3 regions of the Vibrio sp. AK197 genome follow, and region 1 is predicted to be linked to each of the others. Evidence: riboswitches for the same ligand, from Rfam matches in the RefSeq annotation. Region 1 holds a riboswitch; each other region holds the start of a gene.
What was found. Region 1 has a riboswitch for thiamine pyrophosphate ahead of thiC (phosphomethylpyrimidine synthase ThiC). Riboswitches for the same ligand answer to the same signal wherever they lie in the genome.
Positions count from the first base shown of each region.

Region 1 (10,631 bases):
GGACCGAACCGACTAATGTTGAAAAATTAGCGGATGACTTGTGGCTAGGGGTGAAAGGCCAATCAAACTCGGAGATAGCTGGTTCTCCCCGAAAGCTATTTAGGTAGCGCCTCGGACGAATACTACTGGGGGTAGAGCACTGTTAAGGCTAGGGGGTCATCCCGACTTACCAACCCTTTGCAAACTCCGAATACCAGTAAGTACTATCCGGGAGACACACGGCGGGTGCTAACGTCCGTCGTGGAGAGGGAAACAACCCAGACCGCCAGCTAAGGTCCCAAATTATTGCTAAGTGGGAAACGATGTGGGAAGGCTTAGACAGCTAGGATGTTGGCTTAGAAGCAGCCATCATTTAAAGAAAGCGTAATAGCTCACTAGTCGAGTCGGCCTGCGCGGAAGATGTAACGGGGCTAAGCAATAAACCGAAGCTGCGGCAATGCGATTTATCGTATTGGGTAGGGGAGCGTTCTGTAAGCGGTTGAAGGTGTGTGGTAACGCATGCTGGACGTATCAGAAGTGCGAATGCTGACATGAGTAACGATAAAGGGGGTGAAAAACCTCCTCGCCGGAAGACCAAGGGTTCCTGTCCAACGTTAATCGGGGCAGGGTAAGTCGACCCCTAAGGCGAGGCCGAAAGGCGTAGTCGATGGGAAACGGGTTAATATTCCCGTACTTCTTACAATTGCGATGGGGGGACGGAGAAGGCTAGGTGGGCCTGGCGACGGTTGTCCAGGTTCAAGTGCGTAGGCTTAAGAGTTAGGTAAATCCGGCTCTTTTTAAGGTCGAGACACGACGTCGAGCCACTACGGTGGTGAAGTCATTGATGCCATGCTTCCAGGAAAAGCCTCTAAGCTTCAGATTGTAAGGAATCGTACCCCAAACCGACACAGGTGGTCGGGTAGAGAATACCAAGGCGCTTGAGAGAACTCGGGTGAAGGAACTAGGCAAAATGGTACCGTAACTTCGGGAGAAGGTACGCTTCTGACGGTGAAGTCTCTTGCAGATGGAGCTATCGGAAGTCGCAGATACCAGGTGGCTGCAACTGTTTATTAAAAACACAGCACTGTGCAAAATCGTAAGATGACGTATACGGTGTGACGCCTGCCCGGTGCCGGAAGGTTAATTGATGGGGTTAGACTTTGGTCGACGCTCTTGATCGAAGCCCCGGTAAACGGCGGCCGTAACTATAACGGTCCTAAGGTAGCGAAATTCCTTGTCGGGTAAGTTCCGACCTGCACGAATGGCGTAATGATGGCCACGCTGTCTCCACCCGAGACTCAGTGAAATTGAAATCGCTGTGAAGATGCAGTGTACCCGCGGCTAGACGGAAAGACCCCGTGAACCTTTACTACAGCTTGGCACTGAACATTGAGCCTACATGTGTAGGATAGGTGGGAGGCTTTGAAGTAATCACGCCAGTGGTTATGGAGCCATCCTTGAAATACCACCCTTGTATGTTTGATGTTCTAACTTGGTCCCCTAATCGGGGATGAGGACAGTGCCTGGTGGGTAGTTTGACTGGGGCGGTCTCCTCCCAAAGAGTAACGGAGGAGCACGAAGGTGGGCTAATCACGGTTGGACATCGTGAGGTTAGTGCAATGGCATAAGCCCGCTTGACTGCGAGAATGACAATTCGAGCAGGTGCGAAAGCAGGTCATAGTGATCCGGTGGTTCTGAATGGAAGGGCCATCGCTCAACGGATAAAAGGTACTCCGGGGATAACAGGCTGATACCGCCCAAGAGTTCATATCGACGGCGGTGTTTGGCACCTCGATGTCGGCTCATCACATCCTGGGGCTGAAGTCGGTCCCAAGGGTATGGCTGTTCGCCATTTAAAGTGGTACGCGAGCTGGGTTTAGAACGTCGTGAGACAGTTCGGTCCCTATCTGCCGTGGGCGTTGGAGAATTGAAAGGGGCTGCTCCTAGTACGAGAGGACCGGAGTGGACGAACCTCTGGTGTTCGGGTTGTGTCGCCAGACGCATTGCCCGGTAGCTAAGTTCGGAATTGATAACCGCTGAAAGCATCTAAGCGGGAAGCAAGCCTTGAGATGAGTTCTCCCTGGCGCTTTAAGCGTCCTAAAGGGTTGTCGTAGACTACGACGTTGATAGGCAGGGTGTGTAAGCGTTGTGAGGCGTTGAGCTAACCTGTACTAATTGCCCGTGAGGCTTAACCATACAACACCCAAGGGGTTTTGTGGGCTCAAAGCAAGAACATAAACTTGATTGTGTAAGAAACAGAACGAAACCAGCTTTCCAAACTTTTTGTTTTCACTTTTTTAGAAAAAGTGAAAGTAAAACAGATAAACTTGCTTGAATGAGCGGGTTTAAAAAGAATTTGCTTGGCGACCATAGCGATTTGGACCCACCTGATTTCCATGCCGAACTCAGAAGTGAAACGAATTAGCGCCGATGGTAGTGTGGGGGTTCCCCATGCGAGAGTAGGACATCGCCAGGCTTTGATTATTGTCTAACCAGATACGCTGCGGAGCGGTAGTTCAGTTGGTTAGAATACCGGCCTGTCACGCCGGGGGTCGCGGGTTCGAGTCCCGTCCGCTCCGCCACTTATTTCGATAACCTCGCAACGCGAGGTTTTTTCGAATTTGCATGTAGAAAATTTAGGGGTGTAGCTCCAATTGGCAGAGCAGCGGATTCCAAATCCGCGTGTTGGGAGTTCGAATCTCTCCACCCCTGCCATATTTAAGAAGCCTTGTTCGAAAGAGCGGGGCTTTTTTACGTCTGTGATTTGGGTATTGGTGTCGTAGTTATAATTGGCAGAGCAGCGGATTCCGCTAATCCCTAAAATCAGCTCGTGTTGGAAGTTTGAATCTTCCCATACCTTCCGCAATTAAGAAGCCTCGTTCGAAAGAGCGGGGCTTTTTTACGTCTGTGATTTGGGTATTCGTGTCGTAGTTATAATTGGCAGAGCAGCGGATTCCGCTAATCGCTAAAATCAGCGCGTGTTGGAAGTTTGAATCTTCCCATGCCTTGCGCAATTAAGAAGCCTCGTTCGAAACAGCGGGGCTTTTTTACATCTGTAGTTTGGCGTTTTCGTTTCTATGTATGCGCTGTATAGCTGCGTATTCGATAAGCAAAGGTTTGCAACTGACCCTTCCGAACCGTTGCCCTCTTTATCTCGGTCATTGTTAATCATCTATAGAGTTGAGATATTCTTTGACCTGCTACTGTCCTGTCATTTCATTCATCTCCTACGTTGTTGGTCATTTACAGGAAGGTTTCTATACCGCAGTTCGATAATTTTATTCGACTAATGAATTGATTAAGCATTCTCCTTGCGGTTTAGTTACAATTCTTAACTCCTCCGAGCATAATGGACTTGCTATGAAACTTTCTCGTCGTCGATTTATTCAGTCATCCTTTGCTTTTACTGCGTTATCTGTACTGCCCGCTTGTAGTGTTAATCGAAGTTATGATCAACAAGGACGCCCGGTTTATGACCTTACTGCAATGCCTTCCAAAGCTGAGCTGGTCCCTGGTTATCAGACATCGATTTTAGGCTTTAATGGAAAAATTCCAGCACCGACGATTCGTTGTAAGCAAGGTCAGAAAGTGACGATACGTTTTACCAATTTACTTTCGGAGCCGACAACTATTCACTGGCACGGACTTCGAATTCCAATTGAAATGGACGGTGTGCCGTTTCTGAGTCAGCCCCCTATTATGCCGGGTGAAACCTTCGTCTATGAGTTTACGCCACCGGATGCGGGTACCTTTTGGTATCACCCTCATATGAATAGTGTGGTTCAACTAGGTAAAGGCCTCGTCGGGCTAATTATTGTTGATGAAGCTTCTCCCGTTAAGTTTGAGGAAGATCATCAAGTCATGGTTAAGCATTGGCATGTTGACCCGCAGGGCGAATGGAAGGATTTGATGATCCCCCGTTTAAGTGCTCGCATGGGAACTCCAGGCGAGTGGGGGACGGTCAATGGCTCACATAACCCCAGCTATTCGTTACAAGAGAATGCGACAACGCGTGTTCGCATTGCCAACGTTGATAATACATTAACTTACCCGATTCGACTCGAAGGCGTTGATGCATGGGTTATTGCTATTGATGGCAACCCAGTTAAACGTCCTTATCCGCTCTCAGAGCACAAAGTTGGTCCTGGCATGAGGGTTGATGTGGGGTTTATCGCTCCTCGAGCTGGAGAGCGTGTTTACGTGCGATATATGAAAGGTAAGTTTCCTTTCCCTCTTTGTGAGTTTCAGTGCGTAAAATCTAATTTGTCTCCAGCGAATGTGTTGCCCCGCTTGCCATTGAACCCAATACCTCAAATCGATTTGGATAACGCCCAGCAAATTGATTTTGTCTTTGAATGGCAGGGGGCGGTGACGCCCGTCGATGACACTGGAAAGGCCTCTCCAACTTTTTGGTTGGTCAATAAGCGAGCCTGGAATGGGATGAGTGAAAATAGTATCCCAGCTGCTTTAGCGTCTTTGCAGCGCGGAAAGACTTATATTTTTAATTTGAAAAATGTTACTCAGTATCATCACCCTATACATCTTCATGGTCATACGTTTACCGTACTTGAATTGGATGGTGTGAAACTAGATGAACCCTTTCATACCGATACCGTTTTGCTTGGAAAGAACGGAAGTGCAAAAGCGGCCTTTGTTGCAGATAATCCAGGTCGTTGGATGTATCACTGTCATGTCATTGAACATTTAAAAACGGGGTTAATGGGATACATTGAAGTTACGTGACTCCTGTAACTTTTTAAAAAGATTAAATTAACAAGGAAAAGTATCGTACTTTTTTTTATAACTTATTTTTTAAAACTATCTATCAAATCCCGTCTTGGGTTATAAGGGAAATATCTATGGGACAATCGGCTATTTTGGGCTTCATTGCGCTTGGTGGAGCGCTTGGTGCTTGTTCTCGCTATCTAATTTCTGAGTTTTGTATTTTTCTATTTGGACGCGGTTTTCCTTACGGAACATTAACTGTCAATGTGCTTGGTTCTTTCGTTATGGGTCTGATCATGGCTCTGTTCCAAAAAGAACTACTGGCAGTTGAACCTTGGCGTCAAATCATTGGATTGGGTTTTCTTGGCGCGTTAACCACGTTCTCCACGTTCTCTATGGATAATGTCATTTTGTTGCAACAAGGGGCGTTTTTTAAAATGGGGTTAAACGTGATTCTCAACGTAGTGCTCAGCATTTCTGCTGCTTGGGTTGGGTTTCAAATCTTGACTAAGAGCTAAATTAATATCACACCGCTTGGTTTTGTCATTTCATTTACCTATAATCGATTTACTTGTCGGAGTGCCATATGGCTGAGACCGTTTATTCGGGATCCGTTGAACCTGATCTGGTTAGTACCAGCGAAGGGAACAGGAGAAGATATTTTCGTCAGATGAAGTCGTACTGACTTTCCTATCCAATGATCGTACAACGTATTTTTCGTCGGCGATCCCTCTTGTTGCATCTTTCCGTCAAGCATTTTTATTCTTCATTAATAGGAAAAATGCTATGTCGAGTCGAAAGCAATCTAGGCTAGAAGCCAAACAGTTTATAGATACACTATCTGTCCAGTCATACCCCAATTCAAATAAAGTTTACGTCTCCGGAAACTTGACCAATGTACACGTACCGATGCGTGAAATTTGTCTGGCTGACAGTTTGGTTGGTGGAACGAAACAAGCACCAATCTATGAGCCCAATGAGCCTATTCGTGTCTATGATACTTCTGGTGTTTATACCGACCCAAGCCACCAAATCGACCTATATTCGGGCTTACCTAAGTTACGGCAAACTTGGATTGATCAGCGTTGTGATACTGAAAAGCTCGCCCACGTTAGCTCTCAATACACGCGCGAGCGTTTAGATGACCAAACGCTTGATGAGCTTCGTTATGGCAATTTACCTGAGGTTCGTCGCGCTAAGTCTGGCCGATGCGTCACACAGCTTCATTATGCTCGCCGCGGTATGATCACACCAGAAATGGAATTCATAGCAATTCGTGAAAATATGGGCAGAGCACAATATCGTGATGAGGTTCTGAATCAGCAGCACCCAGGGCAAAGTTTTGGAGCCCACTTACCAAATGATATTACGGCTGAATTTGTCCGTGACGAAGTGGCAAAAGGGCGTGCGATTATCCCTTCAAATATTAATCACCCTGAGTCTGAACCAATGATCATTGGTCGAAATTTTTTGGTTAAAGTAAACGCCAATATTGGCAATTCTTCTGTGTCATCGTCGATTGAGGAAGAGGTGGAAAAGCTGATATGGGCAACTCGATGGGGAGCTGACACGGTGATGGATTTATCAACCGGTCGCAATATCCACGAAACCCGTGAATGGATATTGCGTAACAGCCCGGTGCCGATCGGAACCGTGCCCATGTATCAGGCGCTAGAAAAGGTTAATGGTATTGCAGAAAATCTAAATTGGAATGTGATGCGCGATACCTTAATTGAGCAAGCAGAGCAGGGTGTCGATTACTTTACGATTCATGCTGGTGTTCTATTGCGCTACGTACCTATGACCGCAAAAAGAGTGACAGGTATTGTTTCTCGAGGTGGCTCTATTATCGCGAAATGGTGTTTAGCTCATCATCAAGAGAGCTTTCTTTATACCCATTTCCGAGAGATTTGCCAGATTTGTGCTCAGTATGATGTCGCTTTGTCTTTGGGGGATGGTTTGAGACCCGGTTCAGTGGCTGATGCTAATGACGAAGCACAATTTGCCGAACTGAGAACGCTTGGTGAGCTGACGAAAATTGCTTGGGAATATGATGTTCAGGTTATTATCGAGGGGCCGGGGCATATTCCAATGCAGATGATTAAAGAGAATATGGATCAGCAACTAGAGCACTGCCATGAAGCCCCATTCTATACGCTAGGCCCATTAACAACAGATATTGCACCAGGCTATGACCACATTACCTCCGGTATTGGTGCTGCCTTAATTGGATGGTACGGGTGCGCTATGCTTTGCTACGTAACGCCCAAAGAACACTTGGGATTACCGAATAAACAAGATGTTAAAACCGGCTTAATTACCTATAAATTGGCTGCACATGCTGCGGATCTTGCCAAAGGTCACCCTGGAGCTCAAATACGCGATAATGCGTTATCCAAAGCTCGGTTTGAATTTCGCTGGCAAGATCAATTCAATTTATCACTCGACCCCGATACGGCTCGTGAATTTCATGATGAAACTTTGCCACAAGAATCTGGCAAAGTTGCGCATTTTTGTTCGATGTGCGGACCTAAATTTTGCTCAATGAAGATTTCTCAAGAGGTCAGAGAGTACGCAAAAGATGAAGCGCAAGTCGCGGCTGATCAGTCGATTACGATAACGTTAGTCGAAGACCCATTAGAAGGTATGCGCCAAAAGTCTCAAGAGTTCTTGAATTCAGGTTCTGAGCTTTACCACCCTGTGAGTGGTTCAACCACCAAGGAGAAGGTGGAATGAACATCCTGATTCCTTTTGAATGTATTGAGCTGACAGCAACGATTCAACGTCATTTATTGTTTGCTGAGCGCCATGGGTTTGCTATTGATGATGTGGTTATCGGTGTTAGTCGAAGTGGATATTTTGAGTTAACCAGTCAAGACCAATGCACTCAAACGTTGACGACAGACTGTACGTCATCTCCGCCACTGGATGGTGCCAATCTGACGATTTATTATCAATCACTATCGACTGAAAGCGTTGACGATACGCAAACTGCTTGGGTCGGTTGTTATCAAGAGAGAAAATATTACGATATTTTTAATGTCGATGGTCTTCAAGCAAAGATTGAATCTGATACACCGATAGCGAATTATCGAGCGCACTTTTGCTGGGTCCTTTCTTTGCTCGCACTCGATTTCCCGTTACAAGACGCGCTTATTATCGCTCGAATGATGGATAATGTTTCACGTGAAACATGGCCAAGTCAGTACGCACTTTTTCCTCATGTGTTGATATCAGAACGCCACTCGTCTTTGAATCAAAGGCTGTCATTTTCACCTGTAGATGCCAATCTTATGGCGATCTACCCAGTGGTCGATAGCTGTTCATGGGTAGAAAAATGCTTAGCTTACGGCATAAAGACCATCCAATTACGTATAAAAAATCCAAATCAACACGATCTAGAACGACAGATTATGGAGTCTATTCAGCTCGGCAAGCGGTATCGGGCTCAGGTGTTTATTAATGACTATTGGCAGCTGGCCATTAAACACCAAGCTTATGGCATTCACCTTGGTCAAGAAGATTTGGTTAATGCAGATTTAAAACAAATTGCGGAAAACGGTATCCGCTTAGGGGTATCCACTCATGGTTATTTTGAGTTGCTTAACGCACTACAGCTATCACCAAGCTATATTGCATTAGGGCATATATTTCCGACCACAACCAAACAAATGCCCTCAAAACCCCAAGGCATTTTGCGCCTGCAATTCTATCAGCAACTAGTTCAATCATTTGGTCACCTTGAGAAAAGCATACCAACGGTTGCGATTGGTGGCATCGATTTATCTAACATTAAACAAGTTTGGAAAACGAGGGTAGATAGTGTGGCCGTTGTTCGTGCCATTACTCAAGCAGATGATCCACGAAAGGCGATTGAACAGCTACATAGCACTGCCAACCTACGGCCATTAAGCCAAGAGGTGTCTTATGTTGAGTGATGAACAGTTTATTCGCTATCAGCGACAAGTGTCTCTACCTGAATGGGGGGAAAGAGGGCAAGAGCAAGTGTCGAAAGGGCACGTTCTTATCATAGGTGTTGGTGGGTTAGGTAGTGCTGCCGCTCTGTATTTATGTGCTGCCGGTGTTGGGAAATTGGTGTTGGTGGATGATGATAAAGTCGAAATCAGTAACCTTCAAAGGCAAGTGAGCTATCGCGATATCGACCTGGAAAAACCAAAGACTGAGGCTTTAAAAACTCAACTTTATGCGTTAAACGCTCATTGCCAAATTCGCACTGTTGGCTATCGCCTATCGGATTCTCAGTTAAACTTGGAAATAGCTTTAGCTGACGTTGTGCTCGATTGTTCAGACAGTTTCGAAACTCGACACCAGATAAATCGTTTGTGTTTTGAAGCAAAACGCCCGTTAATTTTTGCCTCAGCCATCGGTTGGCAGGGGCAATTCGCAGTGTTTGATTTCTCTGAACCTGCGAGTTTAAGTGGCTGTTATAGCTGTTTATTGCCCGAAGCTGCCGCTGGTCGCCAAGTCAATGACTCGTGTAGCGACATTGGTGTAGTTGGCCCCGTGGTCGGGACTTTAGGCAATTACCAAGCGTTGGCGACTCTTCATAAGCTGGTATTCGACCACTTTGTATTTCCTACCAATTTATTCCATGTATTTGATGGCAAGACCTTAGTTTGGCAGAGGTTGTCAATGACACGAGATAATCACTGCGCTATTTGCGGCGATAATGCGCGCTTAAGGAGCGCGCACAATAATGAGAGGATATCGCAATGACCGTTACTCCAAATCGAGTTTTTTTAAATGGCGAGACGGTAGTATTGCAGCGGTTTGATACTCTGACCAACTTACTCGCGAAGCAGGCTATTACAACCGAATCGGACTATGTCATCGCCGTTAATAACACCATTGTGCCAAATAACCAATGGTCAGAATTGGTTCTACAAGATGGGGACCACATATCACTTTTTCAGGCCATTGCGGGGGGCTAAAGATGTTCACTATTGCAAACCAAGAATTTCAATCGCGGTTATTTACTGGAACCGGCAAGTTCCCTAATGCTGAGATTATGCTTAGAGCCATTCAAGCCAGCGGTTCATCGATGGCGACAATGGCTTTAAAGCGGGTCGATGTTAATAACCCGAGTGATGACATACTCAAACCTCTTATCGAGGCCAACATTAAGCTTTTACCAAACACCTCTGGGGCGAAAAATGCTAAAGATGCGGTTTTCGCTGCTCAACTTGCTCGTGAAGCACTCGCTACAAATTGGGTAAAGTTGGAGATTCACCCTGATCAACGTTACTTAATGCCAGACCCAATTGAAACCTTGATAGCCGCTGAAAAACTAGTGGAACTAGGGTTCGTGGTTTTACCTTATTGCCATGCCGATCCGGTGTTGTGCAAACGTCTTGAAGATGTTGGATGTGCCGCGGTTATGCCTCTTGCTGCGCCGATAGGAAGCAACAAAGGTTTGGTGGCTCGTGAGTTTTTACGAATTATTATCGAACAGTCAAGTATACCGGTTGTGGTGGATGCAGGCTTAGGTTCGCCGTCAGATGCGGCGTTGGCCATGGAATTGGGGGCGGATGCCGTATTGGTCAATACGGCGATCGCCTCAGCTAGTCAGCCAATAGAAATGGCGAGAGCATTTTCATTAGCGGTTGAGTCTGGAAGAAGAGCCTATAACGCTGGTCTCGGCATTCAGCAACCTTTTGCTTCTGCGAGTAGTCCATTGACCTCATTTCTTGATGAATTATCCAAGGGGGAAGTATGAGCTTTGTCGAGGTACATGAAGGTATCGAGTGGAGTCGTATTCAAAAGTCTATTTATGCCAAGAACCGTCAGGATGTTGAACGAGCGCTAGTGAAAGAGAGGTTGGACTTGGAAGACTTCAAAGCGCTTCTTTCACCAGCCGCCGAACACTATTTAGAGCCGTTAGCGCAACGAGCGTATCAGTTAACTCG
Region 1 is NZ_CP096430.1:27,368-37,998, forward strand. It holds rRNA gene M1D72_RS07230 (23S ribosomal RNA) at 1-2,175, shown strand, start outside; rRNA gene rrf (5S ribosomal RNA) at 2,339-2,455, shown strand; tRNA gene M1D72_RS07240 (tRNA-Asp) at 2,485-2,561, shown strand; tRNA gene M1D72_RS07245 (tRNA-Trp) at 2,618-2,694, shown strand; gene M1D72_RS07250 (multicopper oxidase family protein) at 3,340-4,722, shown strand; gene crcB (fluoride efflux transporter CrcB) at 4,839-5,222, shown strand; TPP riboswitch at 5,270-5,368, shown strand; gene thiC (phosphomethylpyrimidine synthase ThiC) at 5,491-7,440, shown strand; gene thiE (thiamine phosphate synthase) at 7,437-8,642, shown strand; gene M1D72_RS07270 (HesA/MoeB/ThiF family protein) at 8,632-9,441, shown strand; gene thiS (sulfur carrier protein ThiS) at 9,438-9,656, shown strand; gene M1D72_RS07280 (thiazole synthase) at 9,659-10,441, shown strand; gene thiH (2-iminoacetate synthase ThiH) at 10,438-10,631, shown strand, end outside.

Region 2 (10,631 bases), on a different replicon from region 1:
ACAGCGTGACGGCACGATTCGTTTGATTAACATCTTACCTCAAGTGAAAAAAATCTTATTAATTTCTCGCTTTGACAAAAAATTTAAAATTGAGTAAATCAGCCTTATGCATGTATTGATTGTTGATGACCACGCAACCAATCGAGAGTTGTGTCGCTACATGTTGTCTGATCTCACTCGCCAGGTAGAGACATTTGAAAGTGGTGTGGGTGTGGTTGAAGCGATGCAAAATATGGATAGCTTGCCCGATGTTATTTTGCTCGATGTAATGATGCCTGTGAAGGATGGTTTTGCGACTGCTTCAGAGATTCGTCAGGCGTTTGAAGGGGAGCACATCCCAATCATCTTTTTAACGGTGCTTGATGATCATGATTCTTTTGAACGCTGTTTGGCGTTGGGGGATGACTTCATTCTTAAGCCGGTTGATCGCAGCGTACTCGTCGCTAAAGTCCAGGCCCACTGCCGTATTGCGCGCATGCACAACGAAGTTAAAAACCAGCGAGATTTACTGCATCGTTTTCATGAACAAGTGCAATATGATTACATTATCGCCGAGTCTATCTTCTCTAACTTGATGGAGAAAATGAGCTCCAAAGCGCGTAATATCTATGGTTTAGACTATCTATCTACGCCTTCTACAGTCTTTAATGGTGATATTATTTTGGTTGCCAACCGCCCCCATGGCGGTATCTATGTCATGATTGCGGATGCAACAGGGCATGGGCTACCAGCGGCTATTTCTGCTATTCCTGCATCTCGTACTTTTTTCGCTATGGTTGCTAAAGGAATGTCGCTGGGCGACATTGTTTTGGAAATGAATAACGCGTTATACGGATTTCTACCCATCGGAATGATGCTCGCGGCGAGTGTATTTGAAATACGAGCGAATGGCTTTGAAGTTTCTTGGTGGGGAGGTGGCTTGCCGGATGGCTATATCGTCGCCCCTGATGGCTCTATTGTAAGACGCTTAGTCTCATCTCATATGCCGCTTGGTGTACTTCAACCCCATGAGTTTGAAACCGATATAACTCATTTAAAGATGGCTCCCGGCGAGCAAATTTTATGTTATACCGACGGTGTGATTGAAGCTGAAAATCAGCAAGGTGAGCAATTTGGACAGCACCGTTTAGAGCAGGTGATTTTGCAAGGGAAGGATATGATTCCCAACTTGTTTGAGTCGGTAAAAGCATTTGCCGATAAGAATGAGAATGTTGGTGATGATTTGTCTATTCTATCTATGGACTTTCCAATTTCGAGTAGTCAAGAGGATAACTTAGCGAATGAGCAAGGCTACCGCTGTTTGGTTCCAACCAAGACGCAACTGAGTTTTGACGCCAGTTTAATCAGAGATGTTGCTTTAATGAATCAAGTTCGCCAGTATTTAAGTGGTTTATTTAATGGCGACTCTCACTTAGATTTGGTGTGTACCTTATTGTCTGAACTGATTTCCAACGCTTTAGACCATGGACTGTTAATGCTCGACTCAAAGATTAAAGAAAGCCCTGATGGCTTCTTCGAGTTCTACCAACTTCGTGAGCAAAAACTCAAAGAGCTCGCAAACGATGCTTGGATCACATTAGATATCGACTATCGTCCACAGCACCAATCTATTCATTTTATTCTTGAGCATAATGGCCAGGGGTTTGACTACCACAAGGTTGTTAATGCCAGCGAAAATATGACACACGGTAGAGGAATTGTTCTCGCTAATGAGTTATGTGATTCATTGACTTATTCAAAGCAAGGTCGTCGTGTTGATGTTAAGTATTGCTTTGACTCTCAACATACTTTCCCTGAATCTTCCTAATTTACATTGTAAACTGTGGGAGGTGACGTTAAGTCTTCGCCTTTGGCCCGTTAGTTTTAGAAACCTCGCGTGTTTTTATCTAATGCTATACTGTTAGATGTTATTTATAAAAGCATGACTTAAAAACACATCGCTTATTTTTAGCCAATTGTTTTTTGAGTGATACGTGCCTGAATTTGTACATTTATTTATAGGGTTGCCTCACAAAATTTTATAAACTGATGCGATCAAAAGCAGGTATAACGGGTTGCGGTATGTGGGGAAAATTCGTTGCGCTAACAGAGGATAATCAAGGAGTTATTGCTAAATTAACACCAGATATTCAGATTGATGGAAGTTTCAGCAATAAAGGATTATTGGAGGCGCTGCACAAGATTAATGCGGATAACTTCTATGTTGATGAAGACGAAGTAAACCGCTTTTTGAACTGTGCTAAAGAGGGAAAAAGCGAAGCATTTGTCGGTATCACCATTGCCCAAGTTCGCGATGCGAGCGTAAAAGTTGTCGTTTCTGAACAGAATATGTTGGCCTCTATGGTTGTCACTGGGGCTTATCGAGGAAAACCTCTCAACGGACCGCAAATCGTTCAAGCTCTGGCTAATGCTGGTGTGACCAAAGGAATAAACAAATTAGCGTTAAAAAAAGTATTAGCGGTGAGTCGTCAGCTAAAGCCTGGTGAAAATTACACCCAAGCCGTTGCGGCAGGAAAGAACCCCGTTAATGGTCGTGACGCTAAGTTTGTACCTCTGGTGAAAGACGTCACAAAGCAAGTTCTCGCTCCTCGTAAAGATATTGAATCCACCGATAAAGTCGACTTACTCAACCTAGGTGAAACCATCACCGTGGGTGAAAATGATCCCCTCATGAAACGGATTCCTGCCACTAAGGGTACGCCTGGGATCAGTGTATTAGGTGAATCTGTCGCGCCTATCGCGGGTAAGAATTCTCCATTGAAGGCCGGAAAAGGTTCCTACATCGCCAGTGACAACCCTGATGTTCTTTTGGCCTCTATTTCTGGTATGCCAATCATCAAAGCCAATAGCGTAGACGTTGAAGATGCATTGTATTTACCGAATGTTGGTGTCGCTACCGGTCACGTTAAGTTTAAAGGCAATGTCATCATTGCGGGCAATATTGAGTCAGACATGATTGTGCGAGCTACCGGATCTGTGACGGTTGGTGGCTTTATTGAGTCTGCGGACGTACAAGCTCAAGGTGATATTGACGTTGGCAAGGGTATCATTGGTCACACCGTGTCTGAAGGCGAAGAATACAGCTGCATCGTAAAATCTGGTGGCAATATTCGAGCGAACTATGCACAGTATTCCAAATTGCAGGCTGGACAAAATATCGAACTCGCGGTGCACTCATTAAATAACGAGTTACGCTGTGGTTTACACTTGTTTGTTCACGATACTGCAGAGAGACAAGGAACCCTTAGCGGCGGTAAAGCGCAAGTGGGCGGGAAGATCATCTGTGTAAACTTGGGTGTAGAAGGCGATACGGCAACCTATATTCACGGTTTTGCTCGTTTCCAGCAATACAAAGATCGGCAAGCCAAACTCAAAGAAGTTTATCGCACAGCTCAAGAAGGAACCATGCAAATCATTCGTAAGGAATTGGAGTTTAAGAAGAAACCTAAATCTGAGCGAGCTGAGGAAGAAGAGCTTTTGCTGGAGCGTCAGAAACAACAAGCCAATCAGAAACTTGAAAAGGCAAAACAAGCTCGTGATGATCTCAATATAGAGTTTGATCAAGCTCTGGCCGACAACGGAATAGAAATTAAAGGCAAAGTATACACCCACGTGACGGTACAGTTTGGTACTGAAAAAGTGACAACGCGCCGCGTTCATGGTCCGACGACGTTTACCTTTAATCAATACGAAATTAAATGTTCTTCATTGCTTGATGAAGGGGCCGTTGAAGAGAGTATCTAATAAGAAAAATCTCGTTCGTTTTTGATTCCAGTTCAAAAGAGTGATGCACTCAGGTGTATCACTCTTTTTTTACATCTCAGTAACTGCTAACCACTCATTTCATTGGTTTATTATTGATAATTGTGCTTTATCCGACATATTTTACTAATTTAACTAAAACTAATAAATGTCCCACCGATAGCTAGAGAGACTATAAAAGATTCTCAAAGAATCGAAAAATCAAAATTATATCTCTTTAAATAGGACAATGGTTGAATATGTTTAAGAAGCTATCACTGAAAAACAAATTGGCCTTATCAGCCAGTATGGCGATCATTATTGGCGGTGTCGCGGTCAAAGTCATGGCATTCAATGATTCGTTACAGCGCATGCAATATGATGTCAGCAAGAGTCTAACCAGTTCACTCACGTCGTATAATCAGTACGTATCAGACTGGTTGCTTTCCAAAGAGCGCGCGTTGTCATCGTTATCATCTCAATCAGAACCGAGCACCATTGTCACTTATTTAAAGCAAGTCAAGGTATCTGGCGCATTTGATAATGTGTTTGTTGCTTACCCAGACGGCAGCCAACAGAACGCCAATGGTGTGGTATTACCCTCAGGGAACAATGACCCGAGAAAGTGGGGATGGTACATCAATGGCAGCGCGATGAATGGTGAAATCTTTATGGATAACCCAACCGTAGCTGCGGCCACGGGGGCTAATGTCGTTTCTTTGGGCAAATCAATACAGCTTCAAGGCAATAAGGTTGTTTTAGGGGCTGATGTTGAGATCACCGACATCGTAAAAACCATGACTCAAACCATCTTACCGGGTGAAGGCTTCATGTTTATTGCTAATCGCCAAGGTAACGTTTTTACTTATCGTGATGCATCAATGTTGAATCAACCAACGACCAAACTCGGTATTCGCTTTGCTGATGTTCAAACGGCGGCTAAAAATGCGAGTTATGTCGAAGTCGAGTTAAACGGTGAGCCTACCATATTGATGGCAAAACCGATTGAAGGTACTGAGTTGATAAGTGTTGTCGCAATCAATCGAGATTCTCTTGTCGCGCCCCTGTATGACGGGTTAATTGGTCAAATTGTTGTCACCATAGTCATTGTCGCTATCTGTATCCTATTGTTTAACTTGTTGTGTAATATCCTTTTTCGCCCTTTAAACAACGTGGCGAACGCGCTATCACAAATTGCCAGTGGTGATGGGGATCTGACACTGCGCATTGAAGTAGAAAGCGAAGATGAAGTCGGGCGTCTTGCTCAAAGCTTTAATACGTTTGTTGGGAGTTTACAGCAGCTTATTGGTCGTATTCGCCAGCAAGCTGATGAGTTGAATCACCAAGCGGATGATAGTTCGCAGCGGGCGAATCAAGCCGCACAAGAATTGAATTTACAGCAACAAGAAGTGGCAATGGTGGCTACTGCGGTGACTGAAATGGCGTCTGCGACTCAAGAGATTGCCTCGCATGCAGAGCAAACTGCACATGCGGCACAAGAGTCGTCGCAGAGTACCCGTAGCGGCCATCATTTGGTGGTGAAAACCAAAGAGTCGATTCATAACTTAGAAAGTGAAGTACGTCAGGCGAGTGCCGTGATCAGCGACTTAGATAAGCATGCTCAAGAAATTTCTCATGTACTTGCAACCATTCAGGGAGTCGCTGAGCAAACTAACTTATTGGCGCTTAACGCAGCGATTGAAGCGGCTCGTGCCGGTGAACAGGGGCGTGGTTTTGCTGTCGTTGCTGATGAGGTTCGCGTGCTTTCTCAGCGTACTCATGCGTCTACTGAAGAGATCAAATCAACGATTGATGTACTTCAAGAGATCACTCGCAAAGCGGTGGCATTTATGGAAAGTAGTTCAAGTCTTGCACAGGGGTCGGTTGAGGATGCTGATCAAGCAACACGAGCGCTTGATGAAATCAACCAAGCGGTTGCTGTAATTAGTGATATGGCGACACAAATCGCCACAGCCGCAGAAGAGCAAAGCCATGTGACAGACGAAATTACCCAAAATGTTACCTCAATTAAAGATGTATCGGACCAGCTGGTATCGGGATCAAATCAAACACAGCAACAATCAGAAGCATTAAAACATCAAGCTGCGCAGTTAAATCAGCAAGTGGCTGCATTTAACGTTTAGCGGTAGTTTCATCGATCAAAGCGAAGCTTGGGCTTCGCTTTTTTTGTGCTTTTAATACTGGTATGTCACGCTTCACGAGTAATTGGTTTTATTTTCTCGCTATGTGAGAAATTAAAATAATAAAAACGATTAAATTCTCTTTATATGAGAATATGATTTGTACAACAAACACACGCACGGTACAAAGAATGATGAAGCAAGCGAACAGCAAATCAGGTTTAGTTAACGAAAAGTTGCTGCAACTATTAATGCAGGTTGCAATAGCCGATGAACCTCTCAATGCCAAACAATTAAGCTTAGCGTTGGACGTGCCTATTAGCAGTTTGTATCGCCAGCTGAAATTGCTGAAAGAATGGAACTTGGTTGAGGAAAGTCCGATCGACAAGTCCTTGATCATCGGTCCGGCAGCATTGCTATTGATGCGCAGTTACCAAAGCAGTCAACACGATCTAGAAGAGATCGATTCAGTGCTCAATCGCTTGCAAAAACAAACCGGAGAAATGGCGGCTTATATGGTGCCGGTTGGATACCGAGCACTGTGTGTAAGCCGAAAAGAGAGCATGCAGGCACTCCGTTGCAGCTACGTCCAGGGTCAGAGCCAACCATTGCTGCGGGGTGCCTCATCCACCGTTATGCTTGCGTATTTACCTCAAGCAAGGAGGGATAAGATCTTAAGTCACTTTGGTGAAGATCCAAATAACTCCGTTTGGTTGAATAAATTTGAAAAAATTCGCGATCAGGGGTTTGCGATCAGCAATTCTGAATATGATCCCGGAGTGTCTGGTCTTAGTACGCCGGTATTAAAGGGAACAAAGCTGGTGGGGGCTGTCTCGGTTATGGCGCCGACGGAACGGGTCGAAAGCCACCAGAATAAAATTATTTTACATCTACAACAGGCTGCGAGGGCTCTACCTCCAGAAAGGTAACGACGATGCTAGGGTTATTCAAACGCAAGACATTTCATGATGTTTCTGCTTTAACGCAAAGAATGGCGTTATTGACACATTGTCAACGTATTCAGCCATTAACCCTAGCGCAATATGAGCAAGCCGAACAAAGCTTAGAAAGCTTCTATGACTGGCTATTTGATTTTTCCAATATCAAAGCGCCGATCTATGCTGGCCACTATGCCGTGGACGATAAATGTCGCGAGCATTTTGCTCAAAAGCTTGAGAGTTTAGTGAGTCAACAGCATTTACCGATTGTTGTCAGCAACACTCATGAAGGCGTACTTAGCTTGTTGCCTGAATTTGTTGGGCAAAATCGTGATATCGGTATTGTTAGTATCGGTCCTTCTTTTCAGCTTAAGCCAGCGTTAAATCTAGAATTGGGGAGCGCCTTTCATTTTGCGCTCTCGCGTTACAATGAATGTCGGTTAATGTGCTTGGGGATTGATGACTCGACTCAAGACATAAAAACGTTTGAATATGCTGAAGATTTAGGATGTAACTGGCTATTGCAGCGAGAGTGTGATTTTCGTCATCGGCAGCAGCTTAAGCATCAGTTAACAACCTATTTGTCGCGCTGTGATGACATTATTGTCGATATCGATTTATCCTCATTGTCGAAATCTGTGGATTGGGAGAGCGACAAAAAATTGGACGTAGATATGGTGATTCGTATGATTGCACACTGTCTCGAGTCCAAAAAAGTAAGAGCTATCCAATTGACTGGAATAAGAGATAAAGATTGGTATTCAAAATACACCAAACAAATTCTCGATGAGTTGTGTACGCGTTTGTCTCGTAATGATAGTGAGTGATGGAGTGTTTTTCTCAGTCCCTTAAATGCAAAAAGCTGGCGTTTCAGCCAGCTTACTTTTTTACCCTTATCAGGGTTATTGGGGTTTGTTGCCCGTGTTTTTATTCGAGTCTTTCCAATATTGAATTCGAATACGATGCAACTGAGCTTTTCTAGTTTTTTTCATAATAAATACCTCACTATTACAACGACGCTCCTCAAGAGCGGCTTATTATTGTCTTTGCGTTAATAACAGCTAGTTTGTTTTGATTGACGCTACGCCTAAGTTTCTAACGCAGTTCAATCGACCTCTGGCTCAACTGTGAGCGAGAAACCGAATCATGATAAGATCGGAAGGTTGATTGGATTTAAGCCGACCTTCTTTAAGTCACGTTACATGGCTTAAACCACAATATCCACAGTATAGACCAGTTTTTTCCATTAGAGTTCAGAAACAAGCAGTTAAAGCTTATATTTCAGACGATGCTTCAAAAAAGTGACATCTTGTCTTCGAGTTTATCTCGTCCCACTCAATGGTAAAATCACTATAACGTCGAATTATGAAACAAATACGACACTCTTTATATGGAGGTGAAGCGTACTTTTTTCAAGCTTGACTCGGTATTGAAGAATGGAAGGTGACTGAAACGAGCAACCCGCTACGACTGAGCGGGCTGATGATATTATACGGCAAGCATCTGGTTGGCAAGTTCGCGACCACTGCCGCGGAATTTATCGACAGCCTCTTTAAAAGTGGCAGAGATATTGAGTAGGCGAGAATCGGTGTGTTCTGCAAGGTAAACCGATTTCTGGTCATCGCTACTGAAATGATCCCAATTGAGATGAATATCTTTAGCAAGATGAATGATGGAAGCCAATTTAGGCGAAATATCTGCTTCCCGTGGATCGGGGAAATGTTCAATTGCATCGACCATTTCTTTGGGAAACTTCCAGTTTTTTGCGAGTAACGCGCCAAGTTCGGCGCTTGATACATCCAATATTTCTTCTTGTGCTGAAATTGCATCCTGGCCATTCATGACTTTGCTATTGATGACAAGTGCCTGTTCTGGTACCAAGGCATGGATCATCAGCTCTCCGATATTATGCAGAATTCCCGTTGTAAAAGTTTCATCGACATCCATTTTCACGCAAGCCGCAATTTTACTCGCGATCACCGACACTTCAAAGGTATCTGACCAATACTCTTCCATATTCAGGGTTTCAAGGTGCGGAAATGCGCTGGAAAGGACGGATGCAACAACCAATGTTTTTACTGGCCCTGTTCCGACGCGAATTAATGCCTCATTAACCGATGTTACCGTGCGGTTACCACCAAAATACGCGGAATTTGCCATGCGAAGCAGGCGAGCCGAGAGAACCTGATCCATGGCCAGTTTTTCGGCGAGACGTTTAAAGTCGACGTTATCCTGATTGACCATATCAAGCAGCTCTTGTAGGACTTTTTGAATTCTAGGTAACTCATTCAGGCGAGATATCAAAGGCGCATGGTTCACTATCATTCTCCTTATTCATGCGGTGCCCCTTTCAATATAGGAGAAATTTTTTACTTGATACAAAAGTTGTAAGTCGTGTTTGTGTGACGCTTAAATTGTTGATTATTGTGTTTCCCAGAGGCTAAAAGCTTGTTACCATCGTGGCAGATAGTCGGGGAGCTCACTTGAGCTGAGATCGCGTTAGCGAGACCCGTTGAACCTGATTCAGTTAGTACTGACGTAGGGAACTATTACGCGGTGGTAAAGCCATTTCGTAGCTTTGCTGTCGCTCAGTGCGTTCCTTTACGTCTTGTATTTGGAGATTCCATGCAAGACCAACTTAGCCCACACTCAACCCCCATCGTTCTTACTATCGCCGGTTCAGACTGCAGCGGCGGAGCCGGGATTCAAGCCGATATTAAGGCCATCAGTGCCACGGGTAGCTATGCGTGTTCGGTGATTACCGCCATTACCTCACAAAATACACGAGGCGTTAATGCGATTCTGCCTGTACCCGTTGAGACGATTGAAAGTCAGCTCGATGCCGTATTCAGTGATCTTAACGTTATTGCGGTCAAAGTCGGTATGCTAAGCGATGCACCAGTGATTGAAGCCGTAGCGAAGCGTATTGCGGATTATCAGCCGCGCTATTGTGTCGTTGATCCGGTTATGGTCGCCACGTCTGGCGATCGTTTGCAATCTCCTTTGGCTGTAGAGACATTAAAAGAGTGTTTATTTCCTGTTGCGGATCTTATTACTCCAAACTTACCCGAAGCGGAGGTATTAACCGGTGAGTGTTTTGGCGAGCCACCAAGCGATGACCAGCTACTGGCTTTACTGAAGCTTGGAGCTCAGGCCGTGTTACTCAAAGGCGGGCATCGTCAAGACTCTGCCCTATCTCGTGATTGGTTATTCAGTGCCCAGCACCGACAGGTATTTGATGCGCCGCGTATTATCACTCGTCATACTCACGGAACAGGCTGCACACTCTCTTCCGCAGTGGCCTCCTATTTAGCACAAGGCGAACGGTTACCTGAGGCGATAAAACGAGCCAAAAACTATATAACTCAAGCAATTGCATCAGCAAATGAACTAAACGTTGGCCAAGGAAGAGGGCCGGTTCAACACTTTTTTTAGCCCATCATTGTACGGGGTTTGGGCTGGTGATGGCTTTGGATGGTGGCGGTATTTTGAGCAGTTATCTTTCAGCAATTTGACACAGACTTGATGCATGTAAGAACATGACTCACTAACATCGAAGTGGGTTATATGTTTATAGACGTTAAGGCGGTTAATGAGAAAGCTCAACATTATTAACAAAAAAGTCGAGCTGAGTTTGCTGACAGCCATGGCATTGGTGTTGGCTCCTTTCGCTCGTTCTTTACCTGTCACCGACTTGCTTGGGTCTGTTGATGCAACTTCGGGTTGGATCATCAGCACCATTACAGATTCCGCTGGTCAGCGCGGCCTGTGGTTAACCATCGTGATTTTAAGTGCGCTTTCTCTGTATAAG
Region 2 is NZ_CP096429.1:1,537,805-1,548,435, reverse strand. It holds gene M1D72_RS07020 (STAS domain-containing protein) at 1-97, shown strand, start outside; gene M1D72_RS07015 (ATP-binding SpoIIE family protein phosphatase) at 107-1,807, shown strand; gene M1D72_RS07010 (DUF342 domain-containing protein) at 2,062-3,744, shown strand; gene M1D72_RS07005 (methyl-accepting chemotaxis protein) at 4,002-5,885, shown strand; gene M1D72_RS07000 (IclR family transcriptional regulator) at 6,077-6,811, shown strand; gene M1D72_RS06995 (arginase) at 6,817-7,647, shown strand; gene M1D72_RS06990 (HDOD domain-containing protein) at 8,309-9,145, opposite strand; TPP riboswitch at 9,282-9,382, shown strand; gene thiD (bifunctional hydroxymethylpyrimidine kinase/phosphomethylpyrimidine kinase) at 9,446-10,255, shown strand; gene M1D72_RS06980 (phosphatase PAP2 family protein) at 10,413-10,631, shown strand, end outside.
Region 2: linked by a shared signal. The riboswitch ahead of thiD (bifunctional hydroxymethylpyrimidine kinase/phosphomethylpyrimidine kinase) and the one ahead of thiC (phosphomethylpyrimidine synthase ThiC) in region 1 are both predicted to bind thiamine pyrophosphate.

Region 3 (10,631 bases), 390 kb from region 1:
TACGTTTTTCTGCAACTTGCTGATCACTGAAACTCAGCGCTTTGCTCGGTATCGTTAAGCTCGAAAATCCTTCGGGTAACGCAACATCCATCGCGGGATACATCCAGTTGGTCGTAGGAATCACATCTTGAAATTCAGGGCTGAGAATAAACGCCATAAATTGATCGGCAAGCTGTGGATGTGCACTGCTCGCCACCTTCGCTGCCACTTCAACTTGAATGTAATGTCCTTCACTAAAATTTGCGGCAGCGTAATGATCATCTTGCTCAGCGATTAGATGATAAGCTGGTGAGGTGGTATAGGAAAGCACCATATCCGCCTCGCCCTCTAAAAACATAGAGTAAGCTTCAGACCAGCCTTTGGTTACTGTTACGGTTTTTTGAGCAAGTTGCTGCCAAGCCGCCGGGGCTTGATCTCCATAAACCGATTTCATCCATAAAAGCAGCCCCTGTCCTGGTGTTGACGTTCGCGGATCTTGATAAATGATCTTGAGATCATCACGCTTTTCGACCAATTCTTTGAGGCTAGTAGGCGGATTGGAGAGCTGAGTTTTATTGTACACAAACGCGAAGTAACCATAATCATAGGGAACGAACACCTCGTCATTCCAACCATTTGGAACCGTAACAGCTTGAGTATCAACTGAGTGTTTAGCTAGCAATCCTGTCGATTTGGCTTCACTCATTAAATTATTATCGAGCCCCAACACAATATCCGCTTTAGTACTGCTACCTTCAAGGCGTAATCGGTTGAGAATCGAGACCCCATCATCCAGCGTGACAAAGTTAACATCACACCCGCATTTAGCCTCAAATGCTTGTTCGATTTTAGGCCCTGGTCCCCAATCTGAAGCAAAGGAATCATAGGTATAAATGGTTAATGTGTTATCCGCTGCGTTCGCAGAATTAGACACGGCAGCAGTCGCCACCAAGATACTAGTAAGAAGGGTATATTTTGCGTGTTTCACGGCTCGCTCTCTTGTTTGAGCGGCACAGGCTTGAGGTTGGCTTGCGTTACTTGCAGGTATCCAGACTCAATTCCTACGCCAGCATTATCTGGTTCAGGTTTACGGGTCCCAAAGCAAGCTTTGATCTCAGCGTCATTCATCTTTGAATGATGAGCCCCCCGATGAGTTGAAACGGCATTGTAAAGGTTAATATCTGAAATGGCTATAAGTGCAGCCATTAACTGCGTTGATCATACCCCCAACGTGGTACGAGACCTTGCTCAATACCAAGATGGTCCAGCACTCGAGCCACCATAAAATCAACCAAGTCTTCGATACTGGTTGGCTGATGATAAAAACCAGGGGCGGCCGGCATAATGGTGACGCCAAGCTTTGCGAGTGTCAGCATGTTTTCAAGGTGAATCGCTGAAAATGGCGTTTCGCGCACAACCAGCACCAGCTGACCTTTCTCTTTAATCACGACATCAGCGGCGCGTTCAATCAAGTTATCGGACATGCCATGGGCGATTGAGGCCACACTACCCGCCGAACATGGGCATACCACCATCCGTTTTGGCGCCGCAGAGCCGGACGCTACAGGGGAGAACCAATCCTCTTTGCCACAAACCACCAATTGCTGAGCATCACACTGAAAATGGTCGACCAACAACTTTTGCGCGGCTTCAGGGTTAGCTGGCAATTGCAACTGATGCTCGGTGGCGAGCACGACTCGCGCAGCAGATGAAATCAGCAAGTAGACGGTATAATCAGCAGCGAGTAAGCTTTCAAGCAAGCGCAGACCATAAGGCGCACCGGATGCGCCTGTCCATGCCAAAGTGATGTGTTTTGAATCTGTCATAGAACTCATCCGTGTGCGGTTGCTAATTGCGTTAACAGCTTGTCATGAATACCTTCAAAACCACCGTTACTCATTACCAGTATTTGGTCCCCCGGATGAGCATGACGCACAATATCTGCAACAAAATCATCAATCTGGTGACCAACGAAGGCGGGCTGTAAGCAACTTTCAGCCACATCTTTCACAGACCACTCAATGTTATTAGGCTGGAATAAAAATACGCTATCCGCTTTAGCGAGCGAAGCGGCCAGCGTGTCTTTATGAACTCCACGCTTCATCGTTGCTGAGCGAGGCTCAACCACAGCAATGATTTTTTTATCTCCCACCTTGTTACGTAAACCATCCAAAGTCAGTTCAATGGCGGTTGGGTGATGGGCGAAATCATCGTACAAGGTAACCCCATTGACTTCCCCTTTCAGCTCAAGACGACGTTTAGTATTGATAAAGCGTCCAAGTGCGTCACACGCGAGTTCTGGCGTCACACCAACATGACGCGCCGCAGCGATCGCCATCAGCGCATTATCCACGTTATGATCCCCCACCAAATACCAATTCACCTGTCCCACTTTCTCATTACTGAGATAAACATCAAACTGCGAACCCTCTTTGGTGATCTTCTCGGCTCGCCAATCCCCTTGCTCACCACTGGTTTCGGTTTCACTCCAGCAACCACGACTTAAAACATCTTGCAACGCCACGTCTTTTTGCGGCATGAGAATGCGACCATTACCAGGAACAGTTCGAATTAAGTGGTGGAATTGCCGCTTGATCGCTTCAAGATCATCAAAAATGTCGGCATGATCGAACTCAAGGTTATTTGTCACAAGAGTGCGAGGGTGGTAGTGCACAAACTTAGACCGCTTATCGAAAAAAGCACTGTCATATTCATCCGCTTCCACCACAAAAAACATACTTTCGCCAAGACGCGCCGATACACCGAAGTTACCCAGTACCCCCCCGACTAAGAAACCGGGTTGATAACCGCAATCTTCTAAAATCCAAGCCAACATACTCGAGGTGGTGGTTTTACCATGGGTGCCTGCCACAGCCAGTACCCAGCGGTCATGGAGTAAAAATTCCTGCAGCCACTGCGGGCCAGAGGTGTAACGAATATTGGTATTGAGAACATGCTCAACACACGGATTTCCTCGGCTCATCGCATTACCAATGACGACAAGGTCCGGTTGAGGGTCGAGCTGAGAAGGATCAAACCCTTCAATAATTTCAATACCTTGAGACTCTAAAAGGGTACTCATGGGTGGATAAACATTGGCATCTGACCCTGTGACTTTATGCCCAAGCTGACGTGCTAGTACCGCCGCGCCCCCCATAAAAGTGCCACAAATACCCAAGATATGAATATGCATAGATTTAACCCTGTGAAAAGTCTCAATAACCTGCCCATTATCCCCATACACATCAGAAAAGCGAGTCGCTTTGATCACTCTATTGGCATTCCATGGAGCCATTGCACATTTCGTCAACATGGTGATAACAGCGACTTTTTTATGGCTCATTTTTACTGAAACGTATTTTCAAAAAAAATCAAAAACTGAGATCTCAGTCAGTTACTTCATTACCAATAAAAAGATTCGCCGCTTAAAATCGAATAGGAGGCCGAGCATAACATCCAGTAAGAGATGAGATTACGCCCCACTACCCCCACAATTGTTAATGAAAGGAAAAAACATGTCAGGATTGCGCACCCTTGGCGAGTTCATTGTCGAAAAGCAAGCGGACTTCCCCCACGCAAGCGGTGATCTTTCGTCTCTGTTAGCCTCCATTCGTTTGGCAGCCAAAATCGTCAACCGTGAAATCAATAAAGCAGGTTTGGTTGATGATATTACTGGCGCCGTCGGTACGGAGAATGTACAAGGCGAAGCTCAGCAAAAGCTCGATGTTTATGCAAACGACAAATTTAAATCCGCTTTAGAAGCTCGAGACCAAGTTTGTGGCGTTGCCAGTGAAGAGGAAGATGAAGCCGTTACGTTTAGTAAACAGCTCAACAAAAACGCCAAATACGTGGTATTGATGGATCCACTTGATGGCTCTTCCAACATTGATGTCAATGTCTCAGTTGGTACTATTTTCTCTATCTACCGCCGAGTGTCACCCATTGGAACTCCGCCAACGGAAGAAGACTTTCTTCAGCCAGGTAACAAGCAAGTCGCCGCGGGTTATGTCATTTATGGTTCGTCCACTATGTTGGTTTACACGACAGGAAATGGCGTGAATGGCTTTACTTACGACCCTTCAATGGGGACTTTCTGTTTATCTCATGAGAATATGATGGTGCCAGATGACGGCTACATCTATTCGATCAACGAAGGCAACTACATTCGTTTCCCTCAAGGCGTCAAAAAGTACATTAAGTATTGCCAAGAAAGCCAACCGGATGAGGGGCGTCCATACACTTCTCGCTATATCGGCTCGCTGGTTGCTGACTTCCATCGTAACCTTCTCAAAGGGGGTATCTACCTATACCCGAGCACCCAAAGCCATCCGCAAGGAAAGTTACGTCTGTTGTATGAATGTAACCCAATGGCATTTTTAATCGAGCAAGCAGGCGGTATTGCCTCAGACGGCAATATGCGCATTATGGACATCGACCCACAAGAGCTACACCAACGTGTGCCGTTTTTTGTCGGTTCGAAAAACATGGTTCGAAAAGTCGAAGAATTCTTGGTTAACTACCCAGATTCGGAATAAGTTCTGATTTTCTTAATACAATTCAAGTTGATCACTTGCAGCGCTTAGCTTCGTCTAAGCGCTTTTTACATAAAACTTGAAACAATTCTCGACATCGTTTATTTACACATCCTACTATTTACGGCTAAAGTGTGCGGTTGTAATTTCAGCCCAAAATAAATTTTCTAAAAGGAAACCTTCGATGAGCTTAAATAACGTACCTGCGGGTAAATCTCTGCCAGATGATATCTACGTTGTAATCGAAATCCCAGCAAACGCTGATCCAATCAAATATGAAGTCGATAAAGATTCTGGTGCGGTATTCGTAGACCGTTTCATGTCTGCTCCTATGTTCTACCCATGTAACTACGGTTACGTGAACCACACGTTATCACTTGATGGCGACCCAGTAGACGTATTAGTCCCTACTCCGCACCCATTGATGCCAGGCTCAGTGATCCGCTGCCGCCCTGTTGGCGTTCTTAAGATGACGGATGAATCAGGTGAAGATGCGAAAGTTGTTGCGGTTCCTCACACTAAGCTGTCTAAAGAATACGATCACATCAATGACGTTGATGATTTGCCAGAGCTACTGAAAGCGCAAATCAAGCACTTCTTCGAGCGCTACAAAGAGCTTGAATCCGGTAAGTGGGTGAAAGTTGACGGTTGGGAAAATGCAGAGTCTGCACGCCAAGAAATCCTAACTTCATACGAGCGTGCGCAAAAATAATTTGCTTCTCGCTTAACGATCAAAAAAGCCAGTCTTCAACGGACTGGCTTTTTTCATTGCGCTCAAAACGCGACGTTCAATCGAGACTCGCACCATCATCCCACCATAAGCCTTCTTGATATTCATCGTGGAACGCGGGATCACTGGCGCAAATGCCTTGATAACGATGACCTATCAAACCAAGATGGAAAGCATCCTGCTGGCAAAACTCGCTGCGTCCGAGCTCATAACCATCGCTGTATTCACCATAGGTTGATTGATCAACATCTAACGTGGCATTGATTTGCTTCGCCATGCCATCCATCGCTTGTTGGTAACCGAAGTCATGCCAGCTTTGCTGTGCCATTGGCATAGTCGCTTGAGTGCTACAGCCAGCAAGTACGAGTGCCGCTGCAATTAGTAATCCTTTCATTTTGTGTTCTCCCATTGATTAGACTTATACAGTATAGGTCTCGACATGTAAGAGATCACAAAACAAATGTAAATGTAATGAAAGGTAACGTAAATTAAGATAAGCAGATTACACTTTTTGCCGCCAATCTCCTGAATCAATGAGAGATTCCAGATTACTCGCATCTTGATAAAGATAAACCCATGCCAGCCCAAACGGTGTCTCTATCTGCTCACGTCGGTATTCAACCGGCACATCTTCAAGCTTATCAAGCTCAGAAAGCGTCTGATTATCGATAAGATAAACTTCGCCACGAATGGTTTGATGACCAGGAATCACCGCCGGATATGCCCCCAAATCATACAATGCGTATTCAGGGAGAGTTTGATGTGAACCAAGCAGTTCACTGTGCTCGAGTAAATGGTGATTGCTCTCTCCTTGACGCAATGTCCCATACACAAAAACCAAATGTTGCATAGCTATCCTTAAGAGCCGACTTGGCTTACTACTTGTTCTACACGTTAATCAAATTCAAACTGATATAGCAGGTCAACAGCACTGTCCAGCCCGGACACCGCTTCGACGTATAAATCTTGCATTAGACGATAACGTACCGTGAATTCACCGACGGAATCAAAAATGCCAACGCCATATTTGACCTGTAATCCCGGAAGAATATAACCGCTCACCGTCACTTGTGAATCGTCACCCGCGCCTTCAGTATCCAATTGTAAGTCTTGAACTCCAAAGGCTTCGCCGATTTCACCAACGACTTTACCACTTTGCGCCAAACTCAAACCAATCAATGCGGTTGTCATCGCGCTGCCGCCAGACTCGCTGTCGATATCCTGCCCCCGTAATAGATAAGATAGCGCATTCGCTTGCGGCATGGCGGGATCCGAGAAAATTGTCATCTGCGGTTCATCAGCAGGCCCAGTCACTTTGACGCCGGCAACCACATCATCTTGCGTTGTTTCAGGGTTACGCACCGCAGTGATGTCCACATAAGGCTGATCGACCGGACCATTCATCAAAATTTTCCCCTCACGAATCAACAAATCTTGCCCAAATGAGGTGTAGGACCCATCGACAATGTTGATTTCACCATTGACCAGCGGTCCACGATCTTTTTGCGCGACCTTAAGTGATCCTTTCAAACCGCTGTTGAGCCCAAACGCAGACAATTTAAAATCATCACCAATATTAATATCAATATTCGTTTCAATATCAAACGGCAGCTTGTCACTATCATTAATTGGCTGCAGTGACTCATCCAGCAAAACTTGATCTTTCGAGACACCTATTGCACTAGGCGGCAATTCTTCAACCGTAATCCGCCCCCAAGGAAGGTTGATTTTACCGTCAATCTTGGCATGTTGTGGCGTTACAGCAATCGTCATATCCGGTTGGACTTGTACTTTCACCATCGGCGGGTAGTCGACTTTAAGGTCATCAGCAAACACGTGAACTTGCGTATCCCAGTCGTTTAAATTTTGCCAATCGGCATCACCATCGACATTCAACTGACCGTCTGGTGTATTAATTTTAGCGCTTAGCTTGGCTTGATAGCCGCTTAAGTCTAAGACGATATCACCCGATTTCACTTCGACGGGAGCGACATCCCCTTCAAACAACAGATCTTCAATTTTGATTTGGCCGAGTACTTTGGGCTGCATCATCGGGCCGCTGATATCGACGTCCGCACTGAGCACCGAGTCCAATTGACTATACGGGCCCAATAATGGGCTGAGAAACGCCAAACTAAACCGCGATAGATTGAGTTCACCATCTAACTGCTTATTCTCAACTTTTAAGTCTGGAATAGTCAGTTTTCCGTTTAAATCCCCATTATCTGTCACTTGAATGTCCCAATCCGCCATCAGTTTGTTATTTTGGATTTGGGCATTAAATGCCATGCTATCCCAACCCAAGGTCACCGGTTTATCGGCTTTTTGGGTCACCTTTCCTTGTGGCAAGGTCACTTGCGCTTTAAGCTGCGGTGGATTTTGCGGCGTCCACTTAGCCCAAAGATTGGCATCGACACTGCCTTCAATCTTCGTGGTATCGGGAATGAACATCGCTAACTGATTAAAGTTAAACTGCTCAACGCGCAGAGTGGCTTGCCCTGAACTCCCTGCGGTTAAGTCTTTATCGAGACACAGCGCAGAATCGTCTTGACGCCAGCAGTGATGACCAACACTGACTTCAACTTTTTCGCCGTTATACGCCAGTGGCGTTGCGTGGTTTAAACGCCATTCTCCCTGTTTAGATTCGATTGTGGCGCGCTCTAATTCGCCTGACCACACTAAGTTCGGATCGAGTTGCAACTTACCGTTGAGTGCCAAGCTGGTCGACACTAAATTCGAAGCAAGGTCGAATCTCACTTGATGTTGACTCTGGCCTCCGTTGAAATCAAGGGTCGCCTCACTGACATCAATGTCTTCATACTTTGCGTTATCAATGGTTAGCGCTAACTTACCTTGTGGCGTTGGCATTGTTTTAACTAGACCGTTAAGCGTGATTTTTTCAACACTTGCTTGATTTTGCCAAGTAACGCTTTCAACCGCTAAGTTCAGCCCGACATCGGGCTCCTGCATTGCGCCTTCAAGCTTAATATCACCGGCCACTTGACCGGTTAAATCCGGAACTGTTTTTGCGAGATCGGGGAAATTCACATTCACATCCATTTGCCACTGATGATCTAATTTCCCTTTGGCTATCAACTGGTTTGGGCCGTGAGCGAGCACTAACTTCGGAGTGTCGATCTCAATGTTACCGTTGCCTTTAAGGTCTTGAGCGTGTGCTTCTCCTTGAATCGTCAAGGGGTAATCACGAAGCACACCTTGAATATTCAGTTCAGGTAAAGACACCTGCCACCCATTGTCCGCTGTAAGATGCCCTTGGGTGCGCAGTTGACCACTGATTGAACCTTCGGCTTGAGGCCACTGTAATCCTGGCTGAATATCGGTTAACTCAAGTTGCGCTTGCCAATTGACCAACTTGGCCCAATCCGCTTTTGCGCTGCCTTTAAGATGCCCCCCTAGGCTATCCACATTCAGTTCAGAAAGCGCAATATGCTGGTCATCGCCCTGTCCATTTAATTTGGCCTTGATGGCTGGAATAGCGGCGCCATCAATCTCACTGTTAAGCGAGAGTTGGTAACCATCCAAATTGCCTTGAATCTGAGCTTGAGTCCGTTGGAGTTGATACTCGCTTTCGCCAACAAGCGGCCATTGAGCATTTACATCACGCAGCGATAACTCAAAGGGTACATTCGCTTTCAGTGCTTCAACATGCCCATTGAGTTTAGCGTGAGCAGGACCCAAAAGATCAGCATTAAGCGTTAAGTCCGCGACACTTCCTGTTGCACTCACAGCAAGCTTTTGACCTTTGGCCATCGGATCTTCAATCTTTGCATTTATCTGTAGGTTGAGTGGGTAATCGCCCTTGAGGGTCGCGTTACCTTTCACTGACGCTGTCCCTTGCGGCATAGTGACATCGAGCTGTTTGAGATTGATCGATTGCTGTTTCGCGCTGACGGCTAACTTCAGCTGATTAATCTCAAGCGGCGAAGGGTCTTGCTCCAAACGGAATGACTCAATCACAAAACTAGGTACTTCAACTTGTAGCGGTAACGTCACCTCCGGCAGTACGAGAGGTTGGCGTGGCGACGTCGAAGTTGGAGGATTTACCGCAGGCGTCTCCTTGCTCTCGGCGTCACTAGGTGCCAAGCGTAATGCAATATCCCGCCACTCTGTCGGTTTTAAGCGCAGTAAGTTTCCGGAGAATTCAGCTCCTGTGACCAATTGCTTCCAACTCACCTGATTGCCCAGTAGATTAAGATTAATGTTGGCTAGGGCTAAACGTTGAACCCGCACAGGCAATGGTGCCGTAATCGAACCCAGAGGTTCATCACTTTGCGCCTGATCACTGTCTTCATCAATCACCGGCAGCTCGGGTAAATTTACGTCAAGACCACGTAGTGAAAGATTATCCACACACAGTGACGGTTCGGTAAGACAGGACAGATTAAGCGCCAGAGATAAGCGCTCAACCTTGGCATCTAAGTTTAGATCTGAGTTGTGATATTCGACGTTATGCAGCGAAAATCTTGGTAGTAGAGCGCCTTGCGCCTCACCAATCGAGAGTTCTGGTAACGCTTTATGGGCACCCCACACCGCCAGCTTTAAGCCGGGAGAAGTAAATATCAGTATCGCGACCAACACCACCAGCACAACGCACAGTGATAATAGACAAAGCGATAGCCACTTCGACCATTTGAGAACCACTTTGGTCATAGTTCAGGCCCTAAAGAGAAGTGAATTTGAAACTCGTCGCCTGAGTCAGCATCCAGCCCCCAGGCAAAGTCTAAAGCAATCGGCCCGACGGGTGAGCCCCAGCGAATCCCCATACCAACGCCATCTTTCAAAATCGGCTCATCATTAAATGCGTCACCCGTGTCATAAAATAGCGCCGCCCACCAGTTTCCTCCGAGACAATATTGATACTCTAAGGAGTTAGTTAGTAAGTACTTCGCCCCTGTCAACGCGCCACTTGAGTCTCTTGGTGAAATCGATTCGTAACCGTAACCTCGTAAGCTATTGTCACCACCAGCGAAAAAACGCAGCGATGGGGGCAGCTTATCAAACTCTTCAGTTAAGTTTACCCCACCACTAATACGCCATAATCCGCGATGATTTTCGTTCAAACTGCGAATCCACGAACTGCTACCAATAATACGCAATACTGATGTTTCCGATAATGCATAGCGGTCACCGTATTCAAAAGTGACACTCTGTTTATCCCCCCAATACGGCATGGCACTACCACGGGTTCTTGTTCGGCTAAAAGAGAGCCCCGGCATAACAAATTGCCCGGCATCATCTTGCAAACCTTGCTCATAGTTTTCGACCAAGTACCGAATATAAGCGGTCGTGTGCCAACCGGTCTCTTTCACCCAATGACGTTCAAACTGGAGATTCGACTCCAAGCTATTGGTGTCGCGATTATCGACTTT
Region 3 is NZ_CP096430.1:2,766,782-2,777,412, forward strand. It holds gene thiB (thiamine ABC transporter substrate binding subunit) at 1-967, opposite strand, end outside; TPP riboswitch at 1,021-1,138, opposite strand; gene M1D72_RS19940 (flavin prenyltransferase UbiX) at 1,185-1,805, opposite strand; gene mpl (UDP-N-acetylmuramate:L-alanyl-gamma-D-glutamyl-meso-diaminopimelate ligase) at 1,811-3,172, opposite strand; gene fbp (class 1 fructose-bisphosphatase) at 3,495-4,514, shown strand; gene ppa (inorganic diphosphatase) at 4,696-5,223, shown strand; gene M1D72_RS19960 (DUF2799 domain-containing protein) at 5,300-5,635, opposite strand; gene M1D72_RS19965 (gamma-glutamylcyclotransferase family protein) at 5,744-6,091, opposite strand; gene tamB (autotransporter assembly complex protein TamB) at 6,136-9,912, opposite strand; gene tamA (autotransporter assembly complex protein TamA) at 9,909-10,631, opposite strand, start outside.
Region 3: linked by a shared signal. The riboswitch ahead of thiB (thiamine ABC transporter substrate binding subunit) and the one ahead of thiC (phosphomethylpyrimidine synthase ThiC) in region 1 are both predicted to bind thiamine pyrophosphate.